DNA from 4 places in the Streptomyces sp. NPDC045678 genome. Region 1 is predicted to be linked to each of the others. Evidence: riboswitches for the same ligand, from Rfam matches in the RefSeq annotation. Region 1 holds a riboswitch; each other region holds the start of a gene.
What was found. Region 1 has a riboswitch for cyclic di-AMP ahead of AC07DO_RS15390 (M23 family metallopeptidase). Riboswitches for the same ligand answer to the same signal wherever they lie in the genome.

Region 1 (3,199 bases):
AGCGCCGCGTCAACGTCGGCTGGGCCGAGGGCCTTCACGCCCGACCCGCCTCCATCTTCGTCCGCGCGGCCACGGCCGCCGGCGTCCCCGTGACGATCGCCAAGGCCGACGGCAGCCCGGTCAACGCCGCTTCGATGCTCGCGGTGCTCGGCCTGGGTGCCCAGGGCGGCGAAGAGATCGTGCTGGCCTCCGACGCCGAGGGTGCCGACGCCGCTCTCGACCGTCTGGCGAAGCTGGTCGCCGAGGGGCTCGAGGAGCTTCCGGAGACGGTCTAGGACACGTTCCTCGCATTACGTCGATGGGGTCACCCGGAATTACGGGTGACCCCATCGACGCATGTATGCCCCTGAATAAGTCGAGCAATTCACGCACAACGTCAGGCATTCATATACGGCACCTCCGTTAATTGCGGAGGCTCACCGTGTTTACGGCATGTTGCGAATCCCTCACACGGCCGCTACGGCGCGCGGGGCGCAATCGGTGAAAGGCACGCGTCCGTTCGACGTGCGCCGCGGTCAGCGCCCTCGCCCGTTGCGCGTCCCGGCGGGCCACCGCGTCGACGATCGCCGCGTGCTCGGACCAGGACTCGCCCGGCGCCGCCGAGGGTTCGACGACGTACATCCAGGCGATCTTGTGCCGGAGCGGGGTGAGCAGCGCCGTGAGGCCGGGGCTGCCGGACGCCTGGCCGAGCGTGTCGTGGAACCAGCCGCCCAGGGACCGCAACTCCTCCCCCAGGCCGCTCCTCGCGCGCTCCTGGCCCAGCCTGACGAGCCCGCGCAGGACTTTCAGGTGCGCGTCCGTGCGGCGCTGCGCGGCGCGGGCCGCGGCGAGGGGTTCGAGCAGCGTCCGGACCTCCAGGAGGTCCGCGGCCTCCTGCTCCGTCGGTTCGGCGACGCACGCGCCCGCGTGCCTGCGGGTGACGACGAAGCCCTCGGCCTCCAGGGTGCGCAGGGCCTCGCGCACGGGGACGCGGGAGACTCCGTAGCGCCGCGCGAGGAGTTCCTCGGTGAGCTTGCCGCCCCTTTCGTACACACCGGCGACTATGTCATCCCGAATGGCCGTGCATACCGAGTGCGCGGGAACGCGCATGACCGGACCTCCGCTTTGATCCCCGCGCAACGCGGTCTACCGACGCTCGTTCCGTGACTCTATTGCAGAGGGCCGGAATTTCCGACGGCGGGCCGGAATTCATGGATATCTTTTGGCCAAGAACACGGCGGCCGGGAACGGCGAAAGCCCCGGCTCACGAGGAACCGGGGCTTTCGGTGCGATGCTGCGGAGGCGTCGGTCAGACGTTGACGCCGTGCGAGCGCAGGTACGAGACCGGGTCGATGTCCGAGCCGTACTCCGCGCCGGTGCGGGCCTCGAAGTGGAGGTGCGGGCCGCTGGAGTTGCCGGTGGAACCGGAGAGGCCGATCTGCTGGCCCGGGGTGACCGTCTGGCCGACGGTGACGCCGAGGGACGACATGTGGCCGTACTGGGTGTACGTGCCGTCGTTCATCTTGATGACCACGTTGTTGCCGTAGGCACCGCCCCAGCCGGCCTCGACGACGGTGCCGGAGCCGACCGCGTGGACCGAGGTGCCGGAGGCGGCGTGGAAGTCGACACCGGTGTGGCTGCCGGAGGACCACATGGCACCGCCGGTCTGGTAGCCCGTGGAGACGTACGAGCCGGAGATCGGGGAGACGTAGGTGTTCAGGCGCTTGCGCTCGGCCTCGCGGGCGGCGCGCTCCTTGGCCTCGCGCTCCTTCTTGGCCTTCGCCTTGGCCTCGGCCTCGGCCTTGCGCTTCTCCTCGGCGGCCTTCTTCTTGGCTGCCTCTTCGGCCTTCTTGGCGGCAGCGGCGTCGTCGGCGGCCTGGCGCTGCGCGGCGGCCTGCGCGTCGATGCTCTCGGCGAGCGAGTCGCCGACGGATATCGCCTGGGTGAGACCGGTGTGCTCCACGGCCGCTTCGTCGGCGGCGGCGAGCGCGGGGCCCGCGAGACCGCCGATGACACCGGTGGTGGTGAGCGCCGCGACACCCGCGACGTTCGCGGTGGTCCGCGTCATGCGGCTCGGACGACGGTGCTTCCCGGTGGCACGGGTGAACGCCATGTGGCGGGTGTTCCTTTCCTTCCCTCTCGCCTACCGGGTTAGCTGACGGGTTCGGAGCAGGAAGGTCTCCTACGAGTCCCTCGCCTCGCGACAAGGTTCCCGATTCACCCCAGGGGACGTGTGGGTCCCCGGCTCCCCTGGCTCGCGCCGTACGGGGACTCGGCGATGACTGCCCGGTGCCGCGGATGCGGCGTACTGCGCGACGGACAGCCGGGTCGACGCTAATCGGGGCGTCTGTCAATCGACAAACAGAACTCGACTTTTGTAGCGCACGCCACACGGCAGACAGGCAACCTCCATATGAATCCGGACATATGAGGACCCCGGTGGCCGAAACGGGCCATCGGGGTCCTCATAGTTGTCCGTTTAGTTATCCGTCACTCAGCCGGTGACCACGCTCACTTCACCGATCCCGAGGGCCCTGACGGGCTCCTCGATCTGCGCGGCGTCCCCGACGAGGACCGTCACCAGGCGGTCCTCCGGGAAGGCGTTCACGACGGCCGCGGTGGCCTCCACGGTGCCCGTGGCGGCCAGCCGCCGGTACAGCTGCGCCTGGAAGTCGTCCGGCAGGTTCTGCTCGACCTGGTCGGCGAGCGTCGCCGCCACGGATGCCGCCATCTCGTACTTGAGGGGGGCCACGCCCACCAGGTTCTGCACGGCCACGTCGCGCTCGGCGTCGGTGAGCCCTTCGGCGGCGAGGGTGCGCAGCACCTTCCACAGATCGTCCAGCGCCGGACCCGTGTTCGGGGTGTCCACGGAGCCGCTGATGGCGAGCATCGCGGCGCCCGTCCCGTCCGGGGCGGAGCGCAGGACCTGGCTGAACGCCCGTACACCGTAGGTGTATCCCTTCTCCTCGCGCAGGACACGGTCCAGGCGCGAGGTGAGGGTGCCGCCCAGGCAGTACGTGCCGAGGACCTGGGCCGGCCAGACGCGGTCGTGCCGGTCGGCGCCGACCCGGCCGATCAGCAGCTGCGTCTGGACCGCTCCGGGGCGGTCCACGATGACGATGCGGCCGCGGTCGTCGGCGGTCACCGGTGGCACCGGGCGCGGCTCGCCCGCGGAACCGGTCCAGGCGCCGACGGTGTCCGCGAGGACGGCGTCCAGATC
Region 2 (3,199 bases), on a different contig from region 1:
CGCCAACCCCGGCAACGGCTACTACGGCGGCCTCCAGCTCTCCCAGGAGACCTGGGAGGCGTACGGCGGCCTCGACTACGCGCCGAGCGCCGACCAGGCGAGCCGCTCCCAGCAGATCGCCGTCGCCGAGCAGGTCCTCGACGACAAGGGCACCGCCGCGTGGCCGAGCTGCGCCCCGATCGCCGGCCTCACCCAGGACGGCGCCGCGGCCGACGTGGACCCGGGCGCCCCGGTCACGCCGAAGCCCACCGAGCCGTCGGACCCCACAGGCTCCGGCAAGGACGGCAAGGACGGCAAGGACGGCAAGGACGCCAAGGGCCCCTCGGGCAAGGGCGGGGGCAAGGGCGAATCGTCCGGCGACGCCTCCGACTCGGCCGACCCGTCCGCCGACCCGGAGAAGCCCTCCGACGACGCGAGCGACAGGCCCGGCTCCGGCAAGGACTCCCGAGACAAGAATCACGACGAGTCCGGCGAAAAGGATGGCAAGGGCGGTAAGGGCGACACCGGCGGCAACAAGGGTGACTCCGGCAAGTCGGGCGACGAAGACGCCACTTCGCCCACTCCCGAGAACTCGACCGACCCCGCAGGCGGCGCTGACGACGCGGACGGCTCCGGCGACTCCGCCTCCGGCCGCCACCGCGGCGACCGCGCGGACGAGGGTGCGGACGCGGACGGCCGGTCCGGACGGCACGCCTCGCGCGGTGAGAAGCGCTCCGGCGGGATCGCCGACGGGACGTACACGGTGCGCTCCGGAGACAACCTCTCGGTCATCGCGGACGACCTCGGCGTCGACGGCGGATGGCACGAGCTCTACACCGAGAACAAGAAGACCGTCGGCAAGGACCCGGACCTCATTCTCCCCGGTCAGAGCCTCGATCTGGGCGAAAAGTAACGGTAGTTGACGAAGAGTCGGGTGGGGGCTTCGCGTCGTATGTCTGGTTTGGTGCGAGTGAGAGATGGGTCTCAGAAGCCCTGATCGTCTTTGAAATTCCGGCGATCGCGTGATTACCGTCGTCACCGCTCGCCACTCGTGAGCCCCGCCGGTCGGTACGCCGAATCCTGCCAACGGCCGGACGGGAACAGTCGTCGCTTTGAGCGCCGTAGGCAGGAGCGGGGGACCCAAGGTAAGCGCCGCGTCATGCGGCTAGGGGTGAAGCCGCACTCGAAGGAGTGCGGCCGGGCAACCACATCGGCCCGAACCCGACAGCTCACCTCGCAGGCGTCGGTGAGGGGATCAACGCATGCTGTTTTCCAGCAAGGGCAAGCACCGTCGTCCGTCCAAGGCCACCCGTGTCGTCACGCTCGCCGGTGTCACCGGTGCCGCAGTCGCGGCCCCGCTGATGGCCGCCGGTTCCGCCTCGGCCGCCACCACCTCCGAGTGGGACGCCGTCGCGCAGTGCGAGTCCGGCGGCAACTGGTCCATCAACACCGGCAACGGCTACTACGGCGGCGTGCAGTTCTCCGCCTCCACGTGGTCCGCGTACGGCGGCACGAAGTACGCGCCGACGGCCGACAAGGCCTCCAAGGCCCAGCAGATCGAGATCGCCGAGAAGGTCCTCGCCAGCCAGGGCAAGGGTGCCTGGCCGAGCTGCGGCGTCGGCCTCTCGGGCGCCTCGCCCAACAGCGGCGGCTCGCAGCAGCAGGCTCCGCAGCAGCAGCAGGCCGCGCCGAAGCCGCAGCAGACGCAGCAGCAGGCCGCCCCGCAGCAGCAGGCCGCGCCCAAGCCGCAGCCCAAGCCGCAGCCGCAGACCGAGTCCAAGAAGACCGTCGAGACCCCGACCGGCAAGACGGTCAAGAAGGGCGACGGCGAGTACAAGGTCAAGACGGGCGACACCCTGTCGAAGATCGCTGAGGCGAAGCACGTCAAGGGCGGCTGGCACAAGGTCTACAAGCTCAACGGCGACATCATCGACAACGCCGACATGATCTACCCGGGCCAGCAGCTCCACCTGAGCTGACCCGGACGGTCACGGCCGTGCCTCGGCGGACGCACGGCCGTACCCCCCGTCCCCACGGGCTCCCCGCCCCGGTGCGCGTATCCCCCGTACGCACCGGGGCGGGGCCATGTCCGCACCCCTTCCCCCGCCGTCCCCGGCCCCCTCTTGTTCGCTACTAGCGAGTAGAGAACATGGTCTTACGCCCTGTTTCCGCGCCATATGGCCTTTGTGCCGTCCCAGGGGACGGGCGGTCGGCTGGCCGAAGGCCCGGAGCCGGTTAGGCTCAGGAGACGCAGGGCCGAAGCGGCTCGCGTAAACGCGTCACATCCCAGAAGGAGATGCTCGTGCCGTCCATCGACGTCGTCGTAGCCCGGGAAATCCTGGACTCCCGAGGCAACCCCACGGTCGAGGTCGAGGTCGGCCTCGACGACGGCAGCACCGGTCGTGCCGCCGTTCCGTCCGGTGCCTCCACCGGTGCCTTCGAGGCCATCGAACTCCGCGACGGTGACCCCAACCGTTACCAGGGCAAGGGTGTCGAGAAGGCCGTCCTCGCCGTCATCGAGCAGATCGGCCCGGAGCTCGTCGGCTACGACGCCACCGAGCAGCGCCTGATCGACCAGGCCATGTTCGACCTGGACGCCACCGACAACAAGGGCTCGCTCGGCGCCAACGCCATCCTCGGCGTCTCGCTCGCCGTCGCGCACGCCGCCTCCGAGGCCAGCGACCTGCCGCTGTTCCGCTACCTCGGCGGCCCGAACGCGCACCTGCTGCCCGTCCCGATGATGAACATCCTGAACGGCGGGTCGCACGCCGACTCGAACGTCGACATCCAGGAATTCATGATCGCCCCGATCGGCGCGGAGTCCTTCTCCGAGGCGCTGCGCTGGGGCACCGAGGTCTACCACACCCTCAAGAAGGTCCTGAAGGACAAGGGTCTGTCGACCGGCCTCGGCGACGAGGGCGGCTTCGCCCCGAACCTGGACTCCAACCGCGCCGCGCTCGACCTCATCCTCGAGGCCATCAAGCAGGCCGGTTACGTCCCCGGCGAGCAGATCGCGCTCGCCCTCGACGTCGCCGCGTCCGAGTTCTACAAGGACGGCAAGTACTCCTTCGAGGGCAAGGAGCGCTCGGCCGCCGAGATGACCGAGTACTACGAGGAGCTCGTCGCCTCGTACCCGCTCGTCTCCATCGAGGACCCGCTGTTCGAGGACGACTGGGCCGGCTGGAACGCCATCACCGAGAAGCTCGGCGACAAGGTGCAG
Region 3 (3,199 bases), on a different contig from region 1:
TGGATCGCGCTGCCCTGGCGCGCCCCCGTCCGGCGCACTCCCCGCGACGCCGCCCACTGACCGCGGGCCGAACGCCGCACGGGCCATCGCTCTACCGGCACCGTTCCCTGCGCATCGGGCCCGGGGCGCCCCCGCGGGCCCCCGACGGCCTGACGTCCCCCGGCGTCCTGACATCGGGCTCCTCGGCGAGCGCCGCCTCGACACGGGCCAGGGGGCGCCGCGCGAGCCGTGGCAGTACGCCCCACAGCCCGACGCACACCAGCAGCGTCCCCGCGCACGCGAGGACGCCCTCGGCCCGACCCGACGTCACATCGACGACGAGCAGCACCGAACCGGCGAGTGTCAGGACCAGGACACCCAGGCCGACGGCGGCGAGCCGGGACGACACCCGCACGATGAGCGGCTTGGCCCGCTGCTGGAACAGTGAGCGGTGCAGCGCGGCGGGCGCCGTGAACAGCGCCGCCGCGAGCACCGCGAGCAGCAGCGTCGTGACGTAGGTGCCGCGCTGCACCGCGTCCAGCGACGGAAAGCGCGGGCTGAAGGCGAGGGTGAGCAGAAAGGCGAAGAGGATCTGGACGCCCGTCTGCGTCACCCTCAGCTCCTGGAGCAGCTCCGCGAAGTTGCGGTCGGCGCGCTCCAGCGGCGTCTCATTGCGGGCGGTACAGGCATAGTCGTCGGACATCCCGTACGGGTATCCCCGCCGGGGGGGGGGGGGGGGCACCCCCCACCCCCCAGTGTTGGGGGGGTGTCAGGCCCCCCCCGGTTGTTTTGTGGCCCCCCTCCCCCCCCCCCCCCCCCCCCCCCCCCCCCCCCCCCCCCCCCCCCCCCCCCCCCCCCCCCCCCCCCGCCCCCCCCCCCCCCCCCCCGGACCGTCCGCGGTGGGTCAGCGGACCCTGCCGTACCAGACGCTCTTGGACCAGATCTTCTCCAGGCGCACCACAGTGCCCCTCTTGGGGGCGTGCCAGATGCGGTTGTTACCCGCGTAGATCCCGACGTGGTAGACGTTCCGACCGGAGTGGAAGAACACCAGGTCGCCGCGGGTCCGGTGGGACCGGGAGATGTGCTTGGTCTTGTTGTACTGCGCGGCGGCGGTGCGCGGGAGCTTCTTGCCCGTCTTCTTGAACGAGTAGAGCGTCAGCCCCGAGCAGTCGAACCGGTTGGGTCCCGCCGAGCCGTAGCCGTACGGGGAGCCCTTCTTGGACGCCGCGATCTTGAGCGCCTTCGTCCCGTGGGTGGCCGCCTCGGCCTCCGACGCGAGCCCGGGGGCCACGACGGTGCCGCCTACGACGGCGAGCGTGAGGACCGATGCGGCACCGGTCCTGGTGAGCAGCGACGGAACATGATTCAGCGCGGTCATGCGCAACCCTTCGTCAGCCGCCTGTGAAAGATGACCTGTCGGGTTCGGGCAGGCGAAGATGCCCGGCCGCGTGGTGCTCTGCGGCTTCACCCCAAGGGCGTCGTCCGGACTTCCCGGACGGGCCCGTCGTACCTGGGTCCTCCACTCCTGCCGTTGCACAGATGTCGACCGGTCATCCGGGTGGCGGCAGGACTCGGCGTCCGCCCGGACCGCCCCGCCGCTGTGGCGGGGGCTTGTCGTCGGAAGGGATCTTGACCCGAGATGGGTCGAAAAACCGAGCCGAAACGGCGTTTTGTGAGGCTCCTCACGACTGACCTGTTCAGGTGGACACTGCCGAAATCGGCTCCTGACGGTGGGGTCCGACGACCGCTCGACCAGCAGCGGAATACGTAATTCCGCCAGTGCTGTACTCGCGGAACGCAACTTTCGCCCCTGCGAAGAACGACGTATTCGTACGCCGTCCGGGGTAGCCCGACTGGTCCGTTTCGAAGTGACCCCGGACGTCGAGGCGTCGGGGGCGCGGTCGGCCGACGGCCTCTCAGCCGCCGCGCGGGGGCGGCACGGTGACTCTTCCGGCCCGTCGCTCGCCGTCGAGGACGCGCAGAGCCTGAGCGAGCGTCGGCGCGTGGACTTCGCTCTCGCCCCGCTGGTGCATGAGAGCGAGCGCGTCGCGCAGGGCGCTCGCCCGGCCGACGAGGGCCTGGGCGGCGCGGAGCCCGCCGTAGGTGTGCTCGGCGCGGGCCGGATTGATGCGGCCGAGCAGGTCGACGACTTCGAGGTAGCGGTCGACGAGCTCTGCCTCGGCGCGGGTCAGCGCGGGCAGCGGCGGCAGTTCGGGCGGCAGCATCGGTGGCGTCACCTCGGGTCGCGGGCGGCGAGCGACGCCTTGCGGCTCGGAATGATCCGGTCCACGAGGCCGTGGGCCAGGGCGGCGGGGGCGTCGAGGATCTTGTCCCGCTCGATGTCCGCGGCGATCTGCTCCCTGCTCCGTCCCGTGTGACGCGCGAGCATCTCCTCCAGCAGGCGCCGTGTGCGCAGGAGTTCGTCGGCCTGGATCGCGAGGTCCGTGGCCTGTCCCCTGAGCGGTTCGGTGACGGCGGGCTGGTCGATGAGGACGCGTGCGCCGGGCAGTGCGCATCGCTTGCCGGGCGTGCCGGCGGCGAGCAGGACGGCGGCGGCGGAGGCGGCCTGCCCGAGACAGATCGTCTCCACGTCGCAGCTGACGAACCGCATCGTGTCGTAGATCGCGGTCATCGCGCTGAACGAGCCGCCGGGGGAGTTGATGTACAGCGCGATGTCCCGGTCCGGCGCCTGGTACTCGAGGTGCATGAACTGCGCCATCACGTCGTTGGCCGAGGTGTCGTCGATGGGGGTGCCGAGGAAGACGATGCGCTCTTCGAGGAGCTTGGAGTACGGATCCATGGTCCGCACCCCCGAACTGGTGCGTTCGGTGAACTCGGGCAGGACGTGACGGGCAGACGGGGAACGGTTCATGGGGCGCCTCTCAATCCGGTCTCTGTAAAAAATGTACAGGACGTACGTTGCGCGGGGAGGTGAAGGCGCGTCATGCTGCGTCCGGCGCGCGGCGTACCGTCTCCGAGGCATGGAACGGAGCGAGGGCGAACGGGACTTGCTGACTCTGGAGCTGGACGTCGTCCACGGTGTGGTGGCGCGCGGGGACAGCGGGGTGCTTGAGACGGTCGATCCGTCGGTGCGGGCGGTGATGGGCTGGTCGCCGACGGCGCGGGTGCTGGCGCTGGAGGCCGGAGGTTCGGGCGCGCTCCGGGGTGCCGGCGGCGCTGAACAGTCGTACGTGCCGGGTGAGCCTCCGGACGTGGTCGT
Region 4 (3,199 bases), on a different contig from region 1:
CGACGGTCCGCAGCTCCTCCATCAGCGTATTGAAACGCTTGACGGCGTTGGTGGAGCGGGCCGCCATTCCGTACGCCTCGTCGACGCGGCGCAGCGCCTGCGGGAAGGAGATCTTCTCGCGCTGCGCGAGCGCGTCGATCATGGCTTCGGCGCGGTCGCCGATGCCCCTCTTCGGTACGTTGAGGATGCGGCGCAGCGGGACCGCGTCCTCGGGGTTGGCGAGGACGCGCAGGTAGGCCAGCACATCGCGGACCTCCTTGCGCTCGTAGAAGCGGACGCCGCCGACCACCTTGTAGGGCAGGCCGACGCGGATGAAGATCTCTTCGAAGACACGGGACTGGGCGTTCGTCCGGTAGAAGATCGCCACGTCGCCGGCCTTCGCGTCGCCCGCGTCGGTGAGGCGGTCGATCTCGTCGGCGACGAACTGTGCCTCGTCGTGCTCGGTGTCGGCGACGTATCCGGTGATGCGTGCGCCCTCGCCCTGGTTGGTCCACAGGTTCTTGGGGCGGCGGCTCTCGTTCCGCTCGATGACCGCGTTGGCGGCGGTCAGGATCGTCTGGGTGGAGCGGTAGTTCTGCTCCAGGAGGATCGTCGTCGCGTCCGTGTAGTCCTCCTCGAACTGGAGGATGTTGCGGATCGTGGCGCCGCGGAAGGCGTAGATGGACTGGTCCGCGTCACCCACCACGCACAGCTCCGCGGGGTCGTCCCCCTCGCCTCCGGAGGGTCCGACCAGCTCGCGCACCAGCGCGTACTGCGCGTGGTTCGTGTCCTGGTACTCGTCGACCATGACGTGCCGGAAGCGGCGCCTGTAGTGCTCGGCGACGTCCGGGAAGGCGCGCAGCAGGTGGACCGTCGTCATGATCAGGTCGTCAAAGTCGAGCGCGTTCGCCTCGCGGAGGCGCGACTGGTACATGGCATAGGCCTGGGCGAGGGTCTTCTCGAAGCCGTCGGCGGCCTGCCCCGCGAAGTCCTCCTCGTCGATCAGCTCGTTCTTCAGGTTCGAGATCTTGGCGCTGAACGACTTCGGCGGGAACTTCTTGGGGTCCAGATCCAGGTCGCGGCAGACCAGGGCCATGAGGCGCTTGGAGTCGGCGGCGTCGTAGATCGAGAAGGAGGACGTGAAGCCCAGCTTCTTGTACTCACGGCGGAGGATGCGGACGCAGGCGCTGTGGAAGGTCGACACCCACATCGCGTTGGCCCGGGGGCCCACGAGCTGCTCGACGCGCTCCTTCATCTCGCCCGCGGCCTTGTTCGTGAAGGTGATCGCGAGGATCTGGCCGGGGTGCACGCCGCGCTCGGCGAGCAGGTGCGCGATGCGGTGGGTCAGCACGCGGGTCTTGCCGGAACCGGCGCCGGCGACGATGAGCAGCGGGGAGCCCGCGTGCACGACAGCCGCGCGCTGGTTCTCGTTCAGCCCATCGAGGAGCGTCGCGGGGTCGATGACCGGGCGCGGGGCGCCGTCGCGGTAGTGCGTGTCCCGGGACATGGGCGCGTCGAACTTTCCGTCGAACAGGTCGTCCGGAATGGGCTCCGGAGCGCTGTCCTCGGGCGGCGGCGGGGGCGCTTCGTCCGCGGCCCGGGAGGGCTGCAGGTCCGCCAGGAAGCTGTCATCAAAGAGGCTGCTCATCGCCTCCCGAGTCTAGGCGGCCCCACTGACAACCCGCTGCGGGTTCCGGACAGCGGCACCCGCGTCACGCGCCGCCCACGGACGATCACACTCCGCCATGGCCGCTCGCGCGCCGCGCACGCCCGCGTGAAGTAACGAAAATGTATCGGGCATATCGAACATCAACCTTCACAGGCACCACACGAGTTGGCTAGCGTGCCCGGCGGGCCACTCGTCCCCCCACCGGCGAACCCGCCGGGAACGGGCGGCCCCCGCCGAGTCCGACGTGTTCGGAGCCGGGGACCCACCGAAAACTTGGGGTGAATCGGTCCCGTACGAAGTACGGGACCGTAGGGCAGCCTTCCGAACCATCCGCCCGAACCCGACAGCTAACCCGGTAGGCGGTCTACGGAAGGAGTCGCCTCCTTGGCGTCGCACCGCAAGCCGCGGAACCGGACGGCCGGCATTCGTACGGCCCCCGCCCTCGGCATCACGACGGCAGCCCTCACCTCCGTCGCCCTCCTGTCGCAGAGCGCGCAGGCAGCGCCCTCGGCGCCGTCCAAGCCCAGCCTCGAAGAGGTGCAGAAGAAGGTCGACGAGCTCTACCAGCAGGCGGGTGTCGCCACCCAGAAGTACAACTCCGCCAAGGAGCGCACCGAGAAGCAGCGCAAGAAGGTCGACCGGCTGCTCGACGACGTGGCCAAGCGCACGGACAAGCTGAACGACGCACGCCAGGAGCTCGGCTCGTTCGCCGCGGCCCAGTACCGCACCGGCGCCGTCTCCGAGACGGCCACGATGATGCTCGCCAACGACCCGCAGGGCTACTTCGACCAGAACCACCTGGCGGACCGGCTCACCACGCGCCAGAAGAAGGCGGTCGACGCCTACGAGACGGAGCAGGCTTCGGCGACGAAGCAGCGCACGCGGGCCGCGAAGAGCCTGGAGACGCTGACCGACTCGCGGGACGAGCTCAGGACGAGCAAGAAGACCGTCCAGAAGAAACTGGGGGACGCGCGCGAGCTCCTTTCGAAGCTGACCGCCGAGGAGAAGGCGCGGCTCGCGGAGATCGAGCGGAAGAAGAAGCAGGAGGCCAAGCGCAAGGCCGAGAAGCTGGCCCGCGAGCAGGCCGCCGAGGCGGAGCGCAAGCGCAAGGCGGAGGAGGCGGCCGAGCGGGAGAAGGAGCGCGAGGGGGGCCAGGACTCCGGCTCGGGCTCGGGCTCGGGCTCCGACACCGGTTCCGGTTCCGGTTCCGGTTCGGGGACCGGAAGCTCGGACGGCAGCTACGCCACCAAGGCCGCGAAGGTCATCGACTTCGCGGAGGCCCAGATCGGCAAGCCGTACGTCTGGGGCGCCACCGGCCCCGACTCCTACGACTGCTCCGGGCTCACGCAGGACGCGTGGAAGGCCGCGGGGATCTCCCTGCCGCGCACCACCTGGGACCAGGTCAAGGTCGGCACGACGGTGAAGACCGCCGACGCCAAGCCGGGTGACCTGGTGTTCTTCTACGACGACATCAGCCACGTGGGGATCTACATCGGCAACGGCAAGATGATCCACGCCCCGAAGCCGGGCGCGAACGTCCGCGTCGAGTCG

Region 2: another riboswitch for cyclic di-AMP. It lies ahead of AC07DO_RS18675 (transglycosylase family protein); the one in region 1 lies ahead of AC07DO_RS15390 (M23 family metallopeptidase).
Region 3: another riboswitch for cyclic di-AMP. It lies ahead of AC07DO_RS07915 (C40 family peptidase); the one in region 1 lies ahead of AC07DO_RS15390 (M23 family metallopeptidase).
Region 4: another riboswitch for cyclic di-AMP. It lies ahead of AC07DO_RS27195 (C40 family peptidase); the one in region 1 lies ahead of AC07DO_RS15390 (M23 family metallopeptidase).

What each region holds. Positions count from the first base shown of each region.
Region 1 covers NZ_JBWKJS010000004.1:154,447-157,645, reverse strand. Annotated here, with positions in the region: gene AC07DO_RS15400 (HPr family phosphocarrier protein) at 1-275, shown strand, start outside; gene AC07DO_RS15395 (GntR family transcriptional regulator) at 403-1,089, opposite strand; gene AC07DO_RS15390 (M23 family metallopeptidase) at 1,289-2,092, opposite strand; cyclic di-AMP (ydaO/yuaA leader) riboswitch at 2,105-2,267, opposite strand; gene AC07DO_RS15385 (M16 family metallopeptidase) at 2,474-3,199, opposite strand, start outside.
Region 2 covers NZ_JBWKJS010000005.1:120,246-123,444, reverse strand. Annotated here, with positions in the region: gene AC07DO_RS18680 (LysM peptidoglycan-binding domain-containing protein) at 1-892, shown strand, start outside; cyclic di-AMP (ydaO/yuaA leader) riboswitch at 1,087-1,237, shown strand; gene AC07DO_RS18675 (transglycosylase family protein) at 1,242-1,958, shown strand; gene eno (phosphopyruvate hydratase) at 2,276-3,199, shown strand, end outside.
Region 3 covers NZ_JBWKJS010000002.1:300,548-303,746, reverse strand. Annotated here, with positions in the region: gene AC07DO_RS07925 (ATP-binding protein) at 1-60, shown strand, start outside; gene AC07DO_RS07920 (DUF6328 family protein) at 92-682, opposite strand; gene AC07DO_RS07915 (C40 family peptidase) at 884-1,357, opposite strand; cyclic di-AMP (ydaO/yuaA leader) riboswitch at 1,361-1,537, opposite strand; gene AC07DO_RS07910 (hypothetical protein) at 1,896-2,204, opposite strand; gene AC07DO_RS07905 (ATP-dependent Clp protease proteolytic subunit) at 2,213-2,851, opposite strand; gene AC07DO_RS07900 (GNAT family N-acetyltransferase) at 2,961-3,199, shown strand, end outside.
Region 4 covers NZ_JBWKJS010000008.1:140,331-143,529, forward strand. Annotated here, with positions in the region: gene AC07DO_RS27190 (ATP-dependent DNA helicase) at 1-1,627, opposite strand, end outside; cyclic di-AMP (ydaO/yuaA leader) riboswitch at 1,870-2,025, shown strand; gene AC07DO_RS27195 (C40 family peptidase) at 2,033-3,199, shown strand, end outside.